DNA from 3 places in the Novosphingobium sp. fls2-241-R2A-195 genome. Region 3 is predicted to be linked to each of the others. Evidence: riboswitches for the same ligand, from Rfam matches in the RefSeq annotation. Region 3 holds a riboswitch; each other region holds the start of a gene.
The links. Region 3 has a riboswitch for cobalamin ahead of QRN25_RS10810 (TonB-dependent receptor plug domain-containing protein). Riboswitches for the same ligand answer to the same signal wherever they lie in the genome.
Positions count from the first base shown of each region.

Region 1: another riboswitch for cobalamin. It lies ahead of QRN25_RS20150 (HoxN/HupN/NixA family nickel/cobalt transporter); the one in region 3 lies ahead of QRN25_RS10810 (TonB-dependent receptor plug domain-containing protein).
Region 2: another riboswitch for cobalamin. It lies ahead of QRN25_RS01835 (TonB-dependent receptor domain-containing protein); the one in region 3 lies ahead of QRN25_RS10810 (TonB-dependent receptor plug domain-containing protein).

Region 1 covers NZ_JARVRY010000027.1:62,719-68,686, forward strand. The annotation lists gene QRN25_RS20135 (pyridoxal phosphate-dependent aminotransferase) at 1-32, shown strand, start outside; gene QRN25_RS20140 (alpha/beta fold hydrolase) at 81-797, shown strand; gene QRN25_RS20145 (hypothetical protein) at 988-1,434, shown strand; gene QRN25_RS20150 (HoxN/HupN/NixA family nickel/cobalt transporter) at 1,770-2,822, opposite strand; cobalamin riboswitch at 3,010-3,252, opposite strand; gene QRN25_RS20155 (nuclear transport factor 2 family protein) at 3,321-3,719, opposite strand; gene QRN25_RS20160 (hypothetical protein) at 3,975-4,235, shown strand; gene QRN25_RS20165 (sigma-70 family RNA polymerase sigma factor) at 4,527-4,949, shown strand; gene QRN25_RS20170 (ribonucleotide-diphosphate reductase subunit beta) at 5,162-5,968, shown strand, end outside.
Region 2 covers NZ_JARVRY010000002.1:221,160-227,127, forward strand. The annotation lists gene QRN25_RS01825 (FecCD family ABC transporter permease) at 1-377, opposite strand, end outside; gene QRN25_RS01830 (ABC transporter substrate-binding protein) at 374-1,387, opposite strand; gene QRN25_RS01835 (TonB-dependent receptor domain-containing protein) at 1,531-3,393, opposite strand; cobalamin riboswitch at 3,500-3,691, opposite strand; gene QRN25_RS01840 (cell wall hydrolase) at 3,979-5,157, shown strand; gene QRN25_RS01845 (hypothetical protein) at 5,308-5,640, shown strand.
Region 3 covers NZ_JARVRY010000013.1:3,391-9,358, forward strand. The annotation lists gene QRN25_RS10795 (OpgD/OpgG family glucan biosynthesis protein) at 1-962, shown strand, start outside; gene mdoH (glucans biosynthesis glucosyltransferase MdoH) at 974-2,791, shown strand; gene QRN25_RS10805 (cobyrinic acid a,c-diamide synthase CobB) at 2,770-4,158, opposite strand; cobalamin riboswitch at 4,162-4,353, shown strand; gene QRN25_RS10810 (TonB-dependent receptor plug domain-containing protein) at 4,526-5,968, shown strand, end outside.

The DNA.
Region 1 (5,968 bases), on a different contig from region 3:
TTGCGGCACGCCAGGAGATTGTCGGCGCCTGACACAAGCGCACTGATGTGATCCTTTGTGGATCATAATCAGGGGGCGGCGTGTCGACTTTCGTTCGGGTCCATGGCGGCGGGCACGGCGGCTGGGGCTACAAGCCGGTAGCGCAGCGGTTGCGGGCGCTCGGGCACGATGTGTACGCACCGTCGCTGAGCGGCCTTGCCGACCGCGCGCACCTTTTAAGCGCCACGATCGATCTCGACACTCACATTGCCGACATCGCCGGGCTTCTGGATTTCGAGGATCTCACTGACGCGATCCTCGTCGGCCACATTTATGGCGACATGGTCATCACCGGCGCGGCGGACCGCAAACCCGAACGTGTCGGCCACCGCGTCTATCTCGACGCGGCCTATCCGCGCGACGGCGAATCACTTTGCGAGCACGCTTACGAAGCCATCCATGGCGCCAGGCAAGGGTTGAATGAGATCGACGGCGTGCGAGTCGTTATGGCGGCGATGCCCGGCATGGCCGCATTTTTCGGAGTGACCGATTCGGTGCTGGGACCATGGATCGATGCCCGGTTGACCGTCCAGCCATGGCGATGCTTCGAGCAGAACCTCGTGCTCACCCGGGAAGCCGCGATGCGCGCCATTCCGGAGAGCCATATCGTCTGCACCTCGACAATATCGGGGCGTGACATGAAGTTACTGACCGAGAGATCTCACGGCAGGATCTGGGATATAGAGACTGGACATGACCTGATGCTTACCGAGCCGGACTGGGTGGCTGATAGACTTGACGCGATAGCGCGGCTCTAGAGGCGGTTTCCCTAAGGGGATTTCCGCAAGGAGTCTGCGCAGCCCTGAATACACGGGTGTTTCACCTAGCCTCTATAAGATGTAACAAGGTGGGACAGCGAATCCGGGCTATATGGAACTGCGTATTGACGCCGGGCCACGTCTGGTGACTGTGGCGCACCCTTCGGACGCGAAAGAAAACGATAAGGCAATGGCAAGTACTTCGAACAATGTCGGCGGCGATCGCGCTTATGCGAGGCGTCTGCGTGACTTCCTCCACGATTGCGCGGGCAGTGCCGCGTGCGAGGAGATCGACCGTATTCGCGAAGCGCTGGCCTTGTTGGACGGCGTCGGCATCGACGGTGCCATACCGCTCGACCGTGTGCGTATCGATGCGATGCTCGAATGCGGCGCGGCGATGAGCGCCGTGCTTGAGATCATCGGCCCGGACATGCCCTTCATGCTGTCGCGCGGCAGTCACGACACCTGCCTTGCGACCGTGGTGCCGCCGGGCGGCTCCGAGGAGGCCATTGCTGAGGGCTCGACGCTTGCGCTGGCGATGCTGGCCGGGCACGTCGCTGCGGTGCTGGCGAAGGGCGAGCGCGCGCCGCATGCCGCTGATGTCCAGTTGGCCTCGACTTCCATCCGCCTTCACTGACAGCCTGAACCGGCAGCCGGGCTGACAGGTTTCCCCGAACTGTCCCGTCAGAAGCCCGGCCGGGAGGGGATGACGACGGGTGCGCCGTCCACTTTGGTGGTGACATAGGCATTGACGACCGAAGGGCCACACCGCGATGCTCGCACGGGCCAACCAGAGCCAGCAGAGCGTCCTCTCGCTGCTGCACTAATAACGCAATGTTATGTAGAGCCTTCCTGTCCCGGAAGATTCGAAAAGGCCGTGGTTCCTCATGGTCCGAGCTTTCTTGCGTTGAAAAAGATCCACTCTCGTTCCCTCCCGCTTGCGGAAGGGAACGAGGGTTGGTCGTTTGCGACCTAGTCGCAGCGGGGTGGGTTGGCCGTTGCCCGCATCTCTACCGTGTCCAGCCCGCCCCAACGGAACACGGCCCAGCTCAGTAACCAGCACATCACGAACAGGCCGATGATCAGGAATCCCAGCGTGTTGAACTGCTCCGAAAGCGAGGCCGCCCCGGACCATACGCCGCCCTCCAGCCCGAATTTCTCCGACAGCAGCGCGGCGGTCTGGATCGAGCCGATCACCAGCGCCACCATGGCGGAGATGGCCGTGATGACGATGTTGTAGTAGAGCTTGCGGATCGGCTTGACGAAGGCCCACTCGTAGGCCCCCAGCATGATGACGCCGTCGGCGGTATCGACCAGCGCCATGCCAACTGCGAACAGCGCCGGGAATACAAGTACCGAGCCCAACGAAATCCCGTCTGCCGCATGGGCGCCGGACAGACCGAGGATGGCGACTTCGGTGGCGGTGTCGAAACCGAGGCCGAACAGGAAACCGAGCGGCGCCATGTGCCAGGCATGGCGCACCAGCCGGAACACGGGGCGCAGGATTCGCGCGATCAGCCCGCGCCCGGCGAGCAGCATGTCAAGGTCTTCCTCGGCATAGGTCCCGCCGCGCCGTACTTCGACGAAGCGCTGCCAGACCCCGCGCAGGATCGCGAGGTTCATGATCGCGATCAGGAACAGGAAGGTCGCCGAAATGATCGTGGCGATCACCCCGCCCGAGCGGCCGAACGCCTCGAAATCATCGAGAGTGCCTGCTGCCAGCGCGATGGTAGTCGCGGCGATCAGGACAATGGCGGAATGGCCGAGCGCGAACCACAGGCCCACGGTGATCGGGCGCTGGCCCTCCTGCATCAGCTTGCGAGTGACGTTGTCGATGGCGGCGATGTGGTCGGCGTCGACGGCGTGGCGCAGGCCGAGGCTCCAGGCGAGGAGGGCGGTGCCCAGCATCACCGGGCTGGCGTGGAACAGGCTGAAGGCCCAGCCCCAAACGAGGAGGTTGGCGGCGGCAAGTATGGAAAAGAGCACAGTTATCCGGCTCTTTAGAGGGGTTTTCGCAGGCGACATCGGCGTCATGATCCGTCTTCGCGTCGGCGACCTGACGGGGGACTGCCGCGCCGTCGGCGCGGTCGGCACGGGAGGCCCCGGACGGACGCGGCAGCGCCCGGCGTACCTCGCGCCGATGCGGCCCCCGCCGCACGTTGCGTCGCTCAGACGGACAGTTCCGTGCCGCGGCCATCCCCTGGACCAAGGCAAGAGCGACCGGACGCAGGCAGGTCTCCTGGCTCGCGGGTCATCGCTTGATGCATGGCCTTCCCGTGGCCTCGCATGTCGCAGCGTCCGGCCCAGTGGCTGCCGGTGTCCACCTTCGGGGCACCGGCCTATGCATCGTGCTCGCCACTTACAGTTGCAGGGACAGCCCCGGATTTGGATGAGAACATCCTCACCGCGTTCCCTTTTAAGCCCCTTGCGGGGCACCGGCGCGATCTTTGTCGAAAGGCTCGGGATGAGCGCTTCGACGCGGCTTTCCTAATCGCGCGGCCGTCCCGCCGCAAGAGGCGCGCGCTATTCGGCGATGTTCATGGCGTAAATGCGCCGGGCGAAGCGCCAGCGCCCGCCGTGGCGGACGAGTTCGTCGTCGTAGCGGGCGGCGAATTTCATCACCTTGCCTTCGATCCGGGCGATTTCGCGCACGTGGCAGCGGCCCTTGGCAGTGTCGCCCGAAACCTGGATCGCGCCGGGCATGGCGAAAAAGACCATCGCCTCCATCGTGGCGAACAGATCGTCCCAGGTGCGGGAGAGGGCCTCGTGGCCCCGGACTTCGGCGTGGCTGGTGATCCACTCGGCATCGGGCGCCCAGCAATCGAGCCACTGCGCCTTGTCGATCCGCGATGCGGCGTCGGCGTACGTCTCCATCAGTTCGCGGATGGCGGCGCGGTCCTCGGCGGGGCCGGTGAATTGCATGAGGCTCTCCCTTTTGCGGGGAGGGTGTGGTGATGCGGGAGGCGAAGCAAGGGGAGGGGCATCGCGGTGGCAATGGATGCGTTTGGGCTCGGGGCTTCGACAAGCTCAGCCTGAGCGGGTTTGGAGGTTTGCGCTACTGCCGCTCACCCTGAGCTTGTCGAAGCCCCAGCAGTCAGTCGCACCTCCTCAATCCATCACCGACACCGAAATCCGCCGGTTCCTCGGGTCATGCGGGTCGGTGGGGATTAGCGCTTCGTGGTCGGCCGCGCCCTCGATGCGGTGGAAGCGGTCTTCGGCGATGCCGTCGTGCATTCCCTGCCGCTGGCACTAGTGGTGGAGCCCAGCACTTCGCGCGCTCGCCGCGCTGCTGTGCCTGGTCCCCTCGATCTCCGAATGCCTGCGGCGCAGCCGATCGAAGTGATCGACGAGATCGGCTGCGCCGGCCGGCCCCATGATGCGATGGGCCTTTCCGCCCCCGTTGAAGAAAGCGCCTCCGAAGAAAGTTGGGTCGCATGAATATCGACCAGATGTCCTTTTCCGCCCGCAGCGCTAACGAGGGCAACGTGGCCGACCGGGTTCGCCGCCTCCTGCCGATGGTTAAGCGGTAAGCCTGGTACGTCCACGGCATCGGGCCGCCCGGAGAGGATCTAGCGCAGTTGGGCCTGGCGGCCCTCACCGAATGCGTGCAGATGCACGACCTTCAGACCGAGGACGGCTTCGCCGCCTACGCCAAGATGCGGGTGAGGGGGGCGATGTTGGACCTCGTGCGCCGCGCCGGGCACGCGCGGGACGTCCGAGCGACGCCGCATGCTGGCCGACAAAGAGACGCAGCTCCGGGGCTGGCTCGGCCGCGATCCGAGGCCCGACGAACTGGCACAGGCGATGGGCATTGGCGAGTGCGAATTGGTTTCGCTGCAGGACGCCGCCCGCCCGATGCGCTTCGAGCCGATTGACAAGGTCTATTCCGATCAGTCGATGACCTGCGCCACGGAAACGCCTGACAGCTTCGCGATGCTGGTCGATGTCGAGATGCGCGGCGCGGTCATCGCGGCGATCACCGACCCGCCGGATCGGCTCAAGCTGATCGTGCAGCTCTACTTCGTCGAGGAACTGAACCTAGCTGAGATCGCCGAGGTCTTGCAAGTTTCGATCCCGCGTGTGCACCAGCTGAAAGCGCAGGCGATCGACAAGCTGGGAGAGAGCCTGAAAGGCGTCGCCGAAGTCCTCTGACCGGCACAATCCGGGGATTCGGACGAGGGCGGCGAAATTAATCGCACCCACAACCCCTTGGGGCTGCACTTTTTCCTTGCCCCCACATATTCCTGTGGGAAGATGATTCACGCACTCGATTTGCGCGCGATCTTGCCTATCTCTGGCCTTTCCGCCCAAGCGTGAAAGCGTTGTGGGTGAACGCAATTTCAGACGATCCACCGGAGCCGCCCATGTCCCTTCTCGAAGCCCGCAAGACCTACAAGCCCTTCGAATATCCCTGGGCTTACGACTACTGGAAGATCCAGCAGCAGGTCCACTGGCTGCCCGAGGAAGTGCCTCTGGGCGAGGACTGCCGCGACTGGGTGCAGAACATCTCGGAGCATGAACGCAACCTGCTCACCCAGATCTTCCGCTTCTTCACGCAGGCCGACGTGGAAGTGCAGGACTGCTACCACGAGAAGTACGCGCGCGTCTTCAAGCCGACCGAGATCAAGATGATGCTCACCGCCTTCTCCAACATGGAGACGGTGCACATCGCCGCCTATTCGCACCTGCTCGACACCATCGGCATGCCCGAGAGCGAGTACGGCGCGTTCCTTGAGTATTCGGAACTCAAGGACAAGCACGACTACCTGCAGAAGTTCGGCGTCGACAACGACGAGGACATCGCCCGCACCCTGGCGATGTTCGGCGGCTTCACCGAGGGCGTGCAGCTGTTCGCCAGCTTCGCGATGCTGATGAACTTCCCGCGTTTCAACAAGATGAAGGGCATGGGCCAGATCGTCTCGTGGTCGGTGCGCGACGAATCGCTGCACTGCGAAGGCATCATCAAGCTGTTCCACGCCTTCTGCGAAGAGCGTGGCTGCCTCACCAAGGCGGTGAAGGACGATATCGCCGACCAGTGCCAGACCACGATCCGTCTCGAGGACAACTTCATCGACCTCGCCTTCGAGCTGGGTCCGGTGCCGGGCATGACGCCCAAGGATATCAAGAAGTACATCCGCTATATCGCCGATTGGCGCCTCGGCCAGCTGGGC
Region 2 (5,968 bases), on a different contig from region 3:
CCCGCGATCAACGCCAGCAGCGCCATCGCCCCGCCGGCGCCGACGAGAGCGAAGACCGGCAGCAGCCAGACCGACGCGGCATAGCCGGTCCAGAAGCTCAGCACCGCACCCAGCGCCGCGCCCGGCGCGATGCCGAACAGGCCCGGATCGGCGAGCGGATTGCGCAAGTAGCCCTGCATCGCCGCCCCCGCCCCGCCAAGTCCGGCGCCGACGATCAGCGCCAGCAACGCGCGCGGCAGGCGCAAGTACAGCAGGATAACCGAGGCATTGTGTGTGTCGGACGCAAAGGGATCGATCCACACTCGCCCCGCCAGCAGCGACAGCGGCACGGCGAGCGCGAGCAGGACGACGAGGATCGGAATCAGGCGGCGGTTCATGGATGAAGGTCTGCCGTTGTGCCGGGTGCTTCGACAAGCTCAGCATGAGCGGAGCTTGTGCGATTCCCCTCATCCCCGCTCACCCTGAGCTTGTCGAAGGGCCCGAGATGACCTCGGGACCTGGGGTTATCGAGAGATCGCCGCACTTGCGCGAACCGGGCCAGTGCCTTGGGCACGGTCGGCCCGCCGCACCAGATCAGCGAACGGTCGAGCGGCGCGCGGATCATGCCACGGACTTTGGCGAGAGCGGGATGACGCAGCATCCGGTCCTCCTCCCCGGCGGGCGAACCCACGGTGAAGACCACGCGCGGCGGATCGGCCACCACGCGTTCCAGCGGCAGGTAATCGGCCTGAGCAAGCCCGCGCGCGGCAGCGGCATTGGCAAACCCGGCGCGGCGCATGAGATCGGCGATCAGCGTGTGGTCACCCGCGACGATGCCCCCGGATTCCCACAGCAGCGCCTGCACCGGCCGCACGCCGGTCGGCGGCTTGGCACGGGCGACGGCGGCCTCCATCCGCCCGGCCAGTTCCTCCCCTTCCGAACGATTGCCCGCCAGCTTCGCCAGCCGCCGCACTTGCGCGAGCGCTTCGGGAAGGTCGGCGGGAAGCGGCTCGAGCACGACCTCCAGCCCCATGTCGCGCAGGGCCTGCGCGGTGGCCGGCGGCGTGTAGCTGCTCGCCACCACCACGTCAGGTTCGAGCGCGACGACATCCTCCACCGCATCCGACACTTCGGCGAACTGCGCGGCGCGGGCGAGATCCATCGAACTGGCCGAGGGATCGTGGCTATAGTGGGAGATCGCCAGCAGCTGCCCCGGCGACGTCACCTCCGCCAGCACCGCGTCGGTGCAGGGGTTGAGCGAAACGATGCGCGGCCGCACCGATCCCTCGACCGGCGGGTCCGACCACGGCTGGCAGGCGGCGAGCGTCAGGAGCAGCGCGGTAACGACAAGCCACCCGAAGCCCGCTTGCGCTCCCCCTCCGCCGTCATTGCGAGCGCAGCGAAGCAATCCAGGGCCGCGCAAACCTCCCTGGATTGCTTCGCTGCGCTCGCAATGACGAGGGGTCAGGGAACCATTGCAAGGAGGGCGGTCCACGGCCAGCGGTCCCGGAACAAGTCCGGGACGACGCCTGCCGGGAACCGCCCCTTGGCTCACATCTTCACGCGGATGCCGGCATAGGCCGAGCGGCCGGGCGTGCCGTACGTGCGCACCACTTCGTAATGCTCGTCGAACAGGTTCTCGACGCGGCCATAGACCTCGACATTGTGCGTCACCGCGAAGGCGCCGCGCAGGCCCACGACTACGTTGCCACCAACGTACTGCGTGTTCGCGGTATCGTCGTAGCGCCCGCCGCCGACCCGCAGGTCCGCGCCCAGCTTCAGACCGACCGCCCACGCCTTGTCGATGCTGGCGTAGAGATTGCTCTTGGGACGACGCGCCAGCTGCGCGCCGGTGTCCTCGTTGACGGCGTCGAGGTAGGTATAGGCGAGGTTCACGTCGAAGCCCTGCCAGTCGGTCACCTGCATCCCCAGTTCCACACCCTGCGCCCGCGAGCGGCCGACGTTGTAGTAATTGAAGTTCGCAAGGTCGTAGTCGATCAGGTTCTTCGTCTTGCGATCGAAGTAGGTCAGCGTGAAGCGACCGGTCCCTTCGGCGAAAGGCTGCTCGATGCCGACATCCCAGCTCTTCGACGTCTCGGGATCGAGCGCGCGGAAGCCCGCGTTGGTGTAGAGCTGGTAGAGCGAGGGCGCCTTGAAACCCTCGCCGTAGCTGGCCCGCAGGACCGGGGCGCTGTCGCCGCCGCCGATCACCCAGGCGCCGTTGGCAGCGAAGGTCGTGCGGTCGCCGAAGTCCGAGTTGTCGTCGTAGCGCAGGCCGCCGTTCAACGTCAGGCCGGCGAACGGACGCAGCGTCAGGTTGCCGAACAGGCTGTCGATGGTGGTCGAATCCTTCGAGCCGTAATTGTCGTCGAACTTCTGCTTCTCGGTCTCGCCGCCGACCAGTACGCTGGCCTGCTCGATGGGCGCGAAGCTGACCTGGCCCTCGAAGCGCTCGGTGCGGCCGTTGGTGGTGTAGGGGCCGAACACCGCGTCGTCGGAGATGCGGCGCGTGTCGTTGATGCCATAGCCGACGCGCGCGTTCAGCCGCCCGTCGAGGCCCGCATAGCGCAGGTTCGCATAGCCCAGCGTATCGCGCTTCATCCCGACGTTGAGGGCATCGGCGCCGGTGTTGTCGTAGTCGTAGTTCGCCTTGGTATAGAACCCGCCCGCATCGGCCGAGAGGCCGGGCGCGAACTCGATCGAGGCGCGGGCATTGGCGCTCTTGCTCTCGAAGCCGTCCTTCTCGGTGGCGCCGCGGCGCTCGTTGAAGGCCGAGAAGCCGTCGCCCTTGAGCCAGTTTCCGCCCAGCGTCAGCCCGACCGGGCCGACGAGACCCGCCGCCGAGACACTCGCCTGTTTGCGGTCGCGCCAGCCATATTCGGCCTGGCCGCGCGCGGTCCACTGTTCGGTCGGGCGGGCGGTGATGAAGTTGATGACGCCGCCCACCGCGCGGCTGCCCCACAGCACGCCCGAGGACCCGCGCACGACCTCGACGCGGTCGAACTGGCCGATCGGCAGCGCGCCGAAGTCGAAGCCGCCGCCGACGTCGCCGGGATCGTTGATGCGCACACCGTCGATCAGCACCAGCGACTGCGCGTTCTCGGCACCGCGCACGAAAACGCTCGCGGGCTGGCCGAAACCGCCCGACTGCACGGTCGAGATGCCGGGGATGCGGGCAAGCACGTCAGTGGCGGTGGTCGCCTGCGTGCGCTCGATCTGGTCGCGGGTGACGACGCTGACGGACTGGCCGACCTGTGTGATCGGGGTCGGCTCACGGGTCGCGGTGACGGTGATGTCGGTGCGCGCCATCGCACGGTCGCCCGCCGCCATTTGCTCGCCGATCGCAACCGCGTCCTGTGCCAGCGCAGGCGTACTCACCGCAAGCGCGGTGCCGAGCAGAAACAGATACTTCATATGTCCTCCGAACCTTTGAACGTGCTTGTGCCGTTCACGGCGGAGGCATGCGCGCCTTCCTCATCGCGCGTCACACTCGCTGCATCCGGAAGAACCCCGTCCGGCTGCGGAACGACCGTCTCGGGCAGGTCTCCTGGCTCCCGGATCGTCAGTCGCGCCATCCGCCTTCCCGGCCCTCATACGGGCCAGTGGCATGGTGGAGGCGGCCTCCCCGGTCACAGTTGCGGGGGCAGCGCCGGTATTCGCACCCGGCTTCCCTCTTAGGCCCTTGCGGGCAACCCATGACGTAACCGCGCGGATAGTGCGGCATACAGGGGTTGGCAAGCGTTCGTCGTCCCGGACTTGATCCGGGGCCGGTGGCGGTCTTTAGGCTCGAGCCATGGGCAAGGCGCCACGCCGCAAGGACAGCCGTTCACGGCCAGCGGTCCCGGATCAAGTCCGGGACGACAGGGCGCAGCCAAATCTTAAGCCCTTATGCGTACAGAGCGTGGCTGTACCGCAACGGGACGGCCCGGAATGCCCGGATGCGCGCGCACCGGACACAGGCTAGGCCGGTGCTGCCGAATTGCGGCCGAAAGGAACCGAGTGAGCCCTGCCCCTTCCATTCCCGGACCAGACGCCGCCCCGGCGCCGGTGATGGATTCGCAAGGCGCTCCGTTCGAACGCCCGCGCGATTTCGTCGGCCGCTACCCGCGCCGCGCCCGCGGTGTCGGGCACCGCCCGGTCGTCCTGCGCCGCCGCTGGACCTTTGCAGTGACCGCGCTCGCCGCCGTCGCCCTTCCCGCCTTCGCCGCGCCGGAAGGCTGGGACAGCTTCGCCATCGCCGACGCCGCCCCGCAAGGCGCCGAAGCACTGCCCATGCCGTTCGAGCAGGCGGGCGCCAGCTTCCCCGGCTCGGCCTTCTATTACCTCGAAGCCGAGAAGGCCCCGCTTCAGGTCGGCGAAGGCATCCGCTCCGACGCCGACGACAGCGTCTCGGGCCCGCTGGCTACCGCGCGGCCGATCTACATCGACAACTCCGGCGTCGACCGCACCCGCGCGCTGCAGTGCATGACCGCCGCGATCTACTACGAAGCCGCGAGCGAGCCCGACGCGGGCCAGCGCGCGGTGGCGCAGGTCGTGCTCAACCGCATGGCCCACCCGGCTTATCCCAAGACCGTCTGCGGCGTCGTCTACGAGGGGTCGGAACGTTCGACCGGCTGCCAGTTCTCGTTCACCTGCGACGGCTCGCTCGCCCGCCGCCCGCAGCGCATGTTCTGGGACCGCGCCGAAAACGTCGCGCGCCAGGCGCTGGCAGGCTACGTCTACACGCCGATCGGCCTCGCCACGCATTATCATACTGTCCAGGTGCACCCCTACTGGGCGCCGAGCCTGCAATACCTTTCCACCATCGGCGCGCACCGCTTCTACGCGCTGCGCGGCGCGGCGGGCAGCGCGGCGACGTTCCGTTTCGCCTACCTCGGCGGCGAGCCGATGGCCGCTCCGCACCGCCATGACGACAGCGCCGATGCCGCCGCTGCAGCAGCGGCGCTCGACCCGCTCGCCGTCCAGCGCGCATTCGGCACGGCCCAGCCCGCGAAGGCGGAGCCGGTCGCGCAGGCAACCAGCCCGACCACGCCCATCCAGCCCAGCCCCGCCTATTCCAGCGAAGTGCAGCAGCGCGGCGGGGATTCGCTCTATACCGCCCGGAATCTGCCGGGTTCGCAGGGCATCAAGGCCGAGTACGCAAACTCCGGCCGCTGGATCACCCAGCCCGCAAATTGAAGATAATCGATTGCAACGGAGGCACCCGGGGAATGTCCCTAGGTGGTATCGTCAAGACTTGAGAAACCACGTCCCTGCATGATGGGTTCATCGCTGCCGGGGTAGAGGGTTGATCCGTCGACACCCACCAAGAAGAGAGACTATCCGCCCATGACCATCCGCTTCGCCGCCGCCATGAACGGGACGATGCCGGCCATTGCCGGAGTGCTCTGCACCGGCGCGCCGCTGGGCGCGGTCAACGACAATGCGGGAACGCGCCCATCCCTGCGCACCGTTGCCAAGGCGACCGCCATCGACGCAGGTATCGCCGAGGCCCTCATGCATTTCGCCCGGCACGGCCTCGCCGCCGCCGAGCAGGCCCGCATAGAGGCCGAAGCCGCCCACGATCGCGGCGACACGAGCGCGCGCGCCCGCTGGCTCGGCATCTGCCGCCACCTCGACCGCCGCATGGCCGCCGCTCTGGCAAAGCGCCTCGCGAGTTGAACGCTTAATCCTCCCTGTCGCGAAGCGATGGGGAGGTGGCAGTCGCGAAGCGACTGACGGAGGGGTGGGTTGCAATCCCCCTCCACCACCGACTACGTCGGCGGTCCCCCTCCCCATCGCTTCGCGACAGGGAGGATGAGAGTTTCGACGAGTCGCACCCAAAGCGACTTGCGCTCGCCATATCCCCGTTCGATACCATCCCCAGCGCCGCTAAACCCTTTCGCAACATTGCCGACAGGTGAACAAACAGGCGATTTCCGCCATTTCACCCCCTTTATTGCAATTGCGAACTATTATCAGATAAAAGCTGATGCAAAGACCCCTTTGC
Region 3 (5,968 bases):
AGTTTCCCGACTTCACCCGCTTCTGGATCGAGCAGACCGGCGCCGACAGCGTACGCATCCATGCCCTGCTCGACGGGCCGAGCCTTGCCGGCGCCTATGCGTTCGATTGCCGCAAGACGGCGAATGGGGTGACGCAGGACGTCACTGCGGCGCTGTTCCTGCGCAAGGACGTCAAGCAACTGGGCCTCGGCGCTGCTTCGAGCATGTTCTGGTACGATCAGTCGAGCCCCGCCCGTACGCACGGCGACTGGCGGCCGGAAATCCACGATTCGGACGGCCTCGCGATCTGGTCGGGCAATGGCGAGCGGGTCTGGCGGCCGCTGGAAAATCCCGCGGTGGCGCGACTTCACGCGCTGCGTTCGGATTCGCCAAAGGGCTTCGGCCTGCTGCAGCGCGACCAGGCTTTCGATCACTATCAGGACGACGGCGTATTCTACGACCGTCGCCCCTCGCTCTGGGTCGAGCCCAAGGGAGACTGGGGCGCGGGCGCGGTCGGCCTCTATGAAATGCCGACGGGCAGCGAGACGCTCGACAACATCGCGCTGTTCTGGCGCCCCGACCGTCCCGCCAAGGCCGGGCAGCGCCGCGATTTCGCCTATCGGCTGACCTGGACGTCCAAGGACCCGACCATCGATGGCGGCTCACGCTGCGTCGATGTGTTCGAAGGCCCCGGCGGCAGTCCGGGTTCGCCGCCGCTGGAAGGCGTGCGCAAGTTCGTGTTCGATTTCTCCGGTCCCGCGCTGGCGGGCCTCGACCGGACCAGCGGCGTCACGCCCGATACCGACTTGCCCAAGGCTGCGGTGGTCTCCGCCGTCGCCTATCCGGTGGCGCGGTCTGACGGGCGCTGGCGAGCGATGATCGACGTGCGATCCGCCGCCCTGACCCAGCCCCAGTTCCGACTTTTTCTCAAGCGCGGCAACTCCGCGCTCAGTGAGACCGTTATCAAGGCTCTAGAATCGTGAGTGCGACGCCGATGAACCATTCGCCGATGCTTCCGGCCGAATCGCCCATGGCGATGCCGATCCAGAACCTGTGGGGCAATCCGCCCGGCGCGCGCGAGGTGAAGACCGCGCCGCACGGGATGCTGGTCAAGCGCCTGCTGCTGCTCGCGCTCACTGCCGCCATCGGCCTCGCCGCATCGAGCACGGTGCGCATGGAACTCTCGCGCGACGGGCTCGACTGGGTCGAAGCGCTGCTGCTGGTGTTCTTCGTGCCGCTGTTCTGCTGGATCTCGTTCGGCTTCGTTACCGCGACGATGGGCTTCCTCAAGCTCATCACCGGCGAGCATCCCGGCTTCACCGCGCTGCCAAGCCCGGCCTCCAGCCTGCGCCACAAGACCGCCGTGCTGATGCCGGTCTACAACGAGGGCGTCGAGGAAGTCTTCGCCCGCGTGCGTGCCATGGCCTACTCGATCGCCGAAGCCGGCGGCGCGCCGTGGATCGACTTCTTCGTCCTCAGCGATTCCAACCCCTTCCACGGCAAGCGCGAGGAAGCCGCCTGGCACGAACTGGCCGACCACGCGCCGATCAAGATCTATTACCGCCGCCGCGAGAAGAACATCGCCCGCAAGCCCGGCAACATCGCCGAATGGGTCAAGCGCTTCGGCGGCGCCTACGAGAACATGCTGGTGCTCGACGCCGATTCGATGATGAGCGGCGAGACGATCGTGGGCATGGCCTCGATCATGGAGGAGCGTCCCTCGATCGGCCTGCTCCAGACGGTGCCGATGATCACCAACGCGCGCACCCTGTTCCAACGCTGGATGCAGTTCGCGAGCGAGGCTTACGGCCCCATCGCAAGCGCCGGACTGCTGTGGTGGTCGGGCTCGGAAGCCAACTTCTGGGGCCATAACGCGATCGTGCGCACCCGCGCCTTCGCCGAAGCCTGCGGCCTTCCGGAGCTTCCCGGCAAGGCGCCGTTCGGCGGCCATATCCTCAGCCACGACATGCTTGAATCCGCCCTGCTGCGTCGGCGCGGCTGGGCGGTCCACATGGTCATGATCGGCGGTTCCTACGAGGAATTCCCGCCGACGATCATCGACATGGCGATCCGCGACCGCCGCTGGATGCAGGGCAACCTGCAGCACCTGCAGCTGCTCGGCGCCTCGGGCCTGCACTGGGCCAGCCGCCTGCACCTGCTGATCGGGGCTTCGGCCTACCTCACCTCGCCGGGCTGGCTGCTGCTGATCCTGACGATGATCGGCCAGGTCGCGACGCATGGCGATGGCGGCTTCGTCACCCTCGCCCCGCCAAGCGTGCTGGCATTGACAGTGATGCTGCTGTTCGGCCCGAAGATCATGGGGTTGATCTGGGTCCTGGCCGACGGCGAGCGGCGTCGCAGCTTCGGCGGCGGCTTCGCGGCCGTCCGCTCGGTCCTGCTGGAGACGGTACTGGCCATGCTGCTCGCACCAATCACCATGGTGACCCAGACCAAGGCACTGCTCGGCCTGCTGCTGGGCATCTCGGCGGGCTGGAACACCCAGACCCGCGATGCCCGCCGCATCACCGTGCGCGAGGTGCTGCCCGACTTGCGCGAGCACCTGCTGCTCGGCGCGGGCCTGACGGCGACCGCGTTCCTCGACATGACGACGGCGATCTGGCTCTCGCCGATCATCGTCGGCCTGTTCCTCTCGCCATGGCTCATCAGCCTGTCGTCTAGCGAGAACCTCGGCGACAAGGCGGACGCAGCCAAGGTTTTCCGCGTGCCCGAACCCGGCATCGTCGAGGCCAGCGAAGATCCGCGCAAGGAGGCCGCGATCCTCACCGAAGGTCAGTCGCTGGTCGAAGCCTGAACGAAAAACCGCGCCGCCGCTTCGGGAGCGGACGGGAAGTAGCCATGCATGTAGCTCGCCGTGAGCGAGCCGACGCGATAGAGCGCTTCCCCGTCCCGCCCGTCCGGCGTGCTGGCGCGAGCCTCCGGGACGAGCCCGGTTTCCAGCCGCGAATAATGAAACGTGTGCCCGCGCAAGGTCCCTCCCGGCAGCGCGATGTGCTGCATGCCGAGGGCGGCGAAACGCCGCTGCATCGCGGCGTGCCCCTCCAGCAATCCGAGCAGATCGGCCCGATACCCCTCTACGTCCGTCAGCGATGCACAGGCGTAGAGCATGCCCCCGCACTCGGCGAGAATCGGCCTGTCCGCCGCATGATGTGCCCGGATCGCTTCCAGCATCGGCGCATTGGCGGCAAGCGTCTGCAGATGCAGTTCCGGATAACCTCCGGGGAGCCAGATCGCCTCGCAATCGGGCAATCGCGCGTCATGAAGCGGTGAGAAGAAGGCGAGCTGCGCGCCTGCCCGTTCCAGCCATCGCAAGTTGGCGTGGTAGATGAAGGCGAAAGCCTCGTCCCGCGCGATGGCGATGCGCAGACCCCCCAGATTGGGGCTTTCCTCCGGGACCTCGGGCGCCGGGAAGCTCACCGGCGGCGGCAGGTCCAGCACGGCATCAGGCAGCAGGCTCGCCGCCCGATCCAGTCGCGCGTCGAGATCCGCGACCTCGGCTGCCTGCACCAGCCCGAGGTGCCGCTCGGGCAGCGTCACTCCGGCCTCGCGCGGGAAAGTGCCGAGCCACTTCACCGACGGAGGCACGCCCTGCTCCAGCAATTCCGCGTGCCGCGCGCTGCCGACGCGGTTGGCGATCACCGCATGGACCTCCAGCCCCGGCCGATACGTCGCAAGACCGTGGACCACCGCCCCGAAAGTCTGCGCCATCGCCGATCCATCGACCACCGCAAGCACCGGAAGGCCGAAGCGCCCGGCGAGGTCGGCGGCGCTGGGATCGCCGTCGAACAGGCCCATCGCGCCTTCGACGAGGATCAGCTCGGCCTCGTGCGCCGCTTCGTGGAGAAGGGCGCGACACTGCGCTTCTCCGCACATGAAAAGGTCGAGTTGATGGACCGGCGCGCCACTCGCGACTTCGAGCACCATGGGGTCGAGGAAGTCCGGCCCAACCTTGAAAACGCGCACTTTTCTGCCCGCTTTGAGGTGCCTTCGGGCCAATGCCGCGGTCACCAGCGTCTTGCCCTGACCCGAGGACGGAGCGCTTATCAGGTAGGCCGGGCAGGCCGGGGCATCGTCTTGGCGCGGAGTGTCCATCGCCTCCGCACCTATGGTTTCCCGCAGGTTGGCGCAAGCATTGGCCTCTTGCGCGGCAGCCCGGCGCACGATACTTGCCGCGCCGCGACAGGTTCCCCGCGAGGGGATTGAAAGGGAACGCGGGTGAAATACCCGGGCTGCCCCTGCAACTGTAAGCGGAGAGCCGTTCGGCCACATGCCATTGGGGATGCAAGTCCCTGAGAAGGCGGCCGAAATGGGCGAAGACCCGTGAGCCAGGAGACCTGCCCGTCGCCGTCGTTCTTCGACCGGACAGGGTGTGCCGGACGAACGGGGGAAGTCATTCCTCGCGCAACGACAGCCATCGTTCCGGCGGCCTGAGGGGGCTTGCGGGAGGTGTCGCGCTGTCTGTCCGCGCCCACTGCCCATGATCCTTCACCAGCCGGCGGAGCACCGCCGTTTGCATGAAGGAATACCAGTGAAACAGTACCTTGCCACGACCGCAGCCACCATCACGCTGCTCGTTTCGGCCTCTCCGGCGCTTGCGGACACAGCGGCACCCAACGATACCACAACGGCACCTGGCGACACCGAGAGTACACCAGGCGCGGCCGACAACATCCTCGTCAGCGCGCTTCGCACCCCCGTCGCGATCGAGCGCGTCTCCGCCACCGTGACCGTGCTGGGCGAGCCCGCGATCGTCGCCCTGCAGCCCATCGCCCTGACCGATGCCCTGCTGCGTACCCCCGGCGTCTCGATGTCGCGCAACGGCGGATACGGCACCACCACTTCTCTGCGCATCCGCGGCGCCGATGCGGGCGAGACCGTGATGGTGATCGACGGCATGCGCTTGTCCGATCCCTCGGCGACGGCGGGCGGCTACGGCTTCTCCAACCTGCTGCTCGACGACGTCGACCGCATCGAGATCCTGCGCGGGCCGCAGTCGATCCTGTGGGGCAGCGACGCGACCGGCGGTGTCGTCAACGTGCGCATCCGCCGCCCGACCGAGCCGCTCGAAGGCAGCTTCGCCGTTGAGGCGGGAACCCATGACACCGTCTCCGCCCGCGCGGGCGTGGGCGGCACCTCGGACCTCATCGACTGGCGCCTCTCCGCCTCGCGCTTCACCACCGACGGTATCTCCGCCCGCGCGAACGGGACCGAGGCCGACGGTTTCCAGCGCAGCGCCGCCAGCGGCACCGTCACGGTGCGCGTCGCCCCCGGCGTCAGCCTCGACCTGCGTGGCTACTGGGCCGACGGGAAGAACGATTTCGACGGCACTTCGGGCGACACCCTCGCTTATGGCACCACGAAGGAATGGTCGGGTTACGCCGGCCTCAACTTCGCGCTGCTGGACGGCAAGCTCGTCAACCGCGTCGCGGTGCTGCAGAACGTCACCGACCGGGAGAACTTCGACCCCACCCGCTCGATCCGCGCGATCACCTTCGACGCGCACGGCCGCCTGCGCCGCTACGAGTACCAGGGCACCTACACCTTCAGCGACGCGATCCAGGCCGTGTTCGGCGCCGAGCGCGAGGAGCAGCGGATGACCACCGCCTCGCCGACGAACTCCGCCACGCCCTATACGCTGACGCCCTACGCGGTGGACATGGACAGCCTCTACGCCGAACTGCGCGTGAGCCCGGTCAAGGGCCTCACCCTCGACGGCGGCGCGCGCTACGATCACCAGTCGCGCTTCGGCGGGCAGACCGTGTGGAGCGCGGGCGCGGCCTATACCCCCAACGAAGGCGCCACGGTGCTGCGCGCCAGCTATGACGAGGGTTTCAAGGCCCCCTCGCTCTACCAGATGTACAGCGCCTACGGCACCGCCGACCTCGCCCCGCAGAAGGCCAAGGGCTGGGAAGTGGGTGCCGAGCAGAACTTCGGCGAGGCGCTGCGCCTCACCGCCACGTGGTTCCAGCGC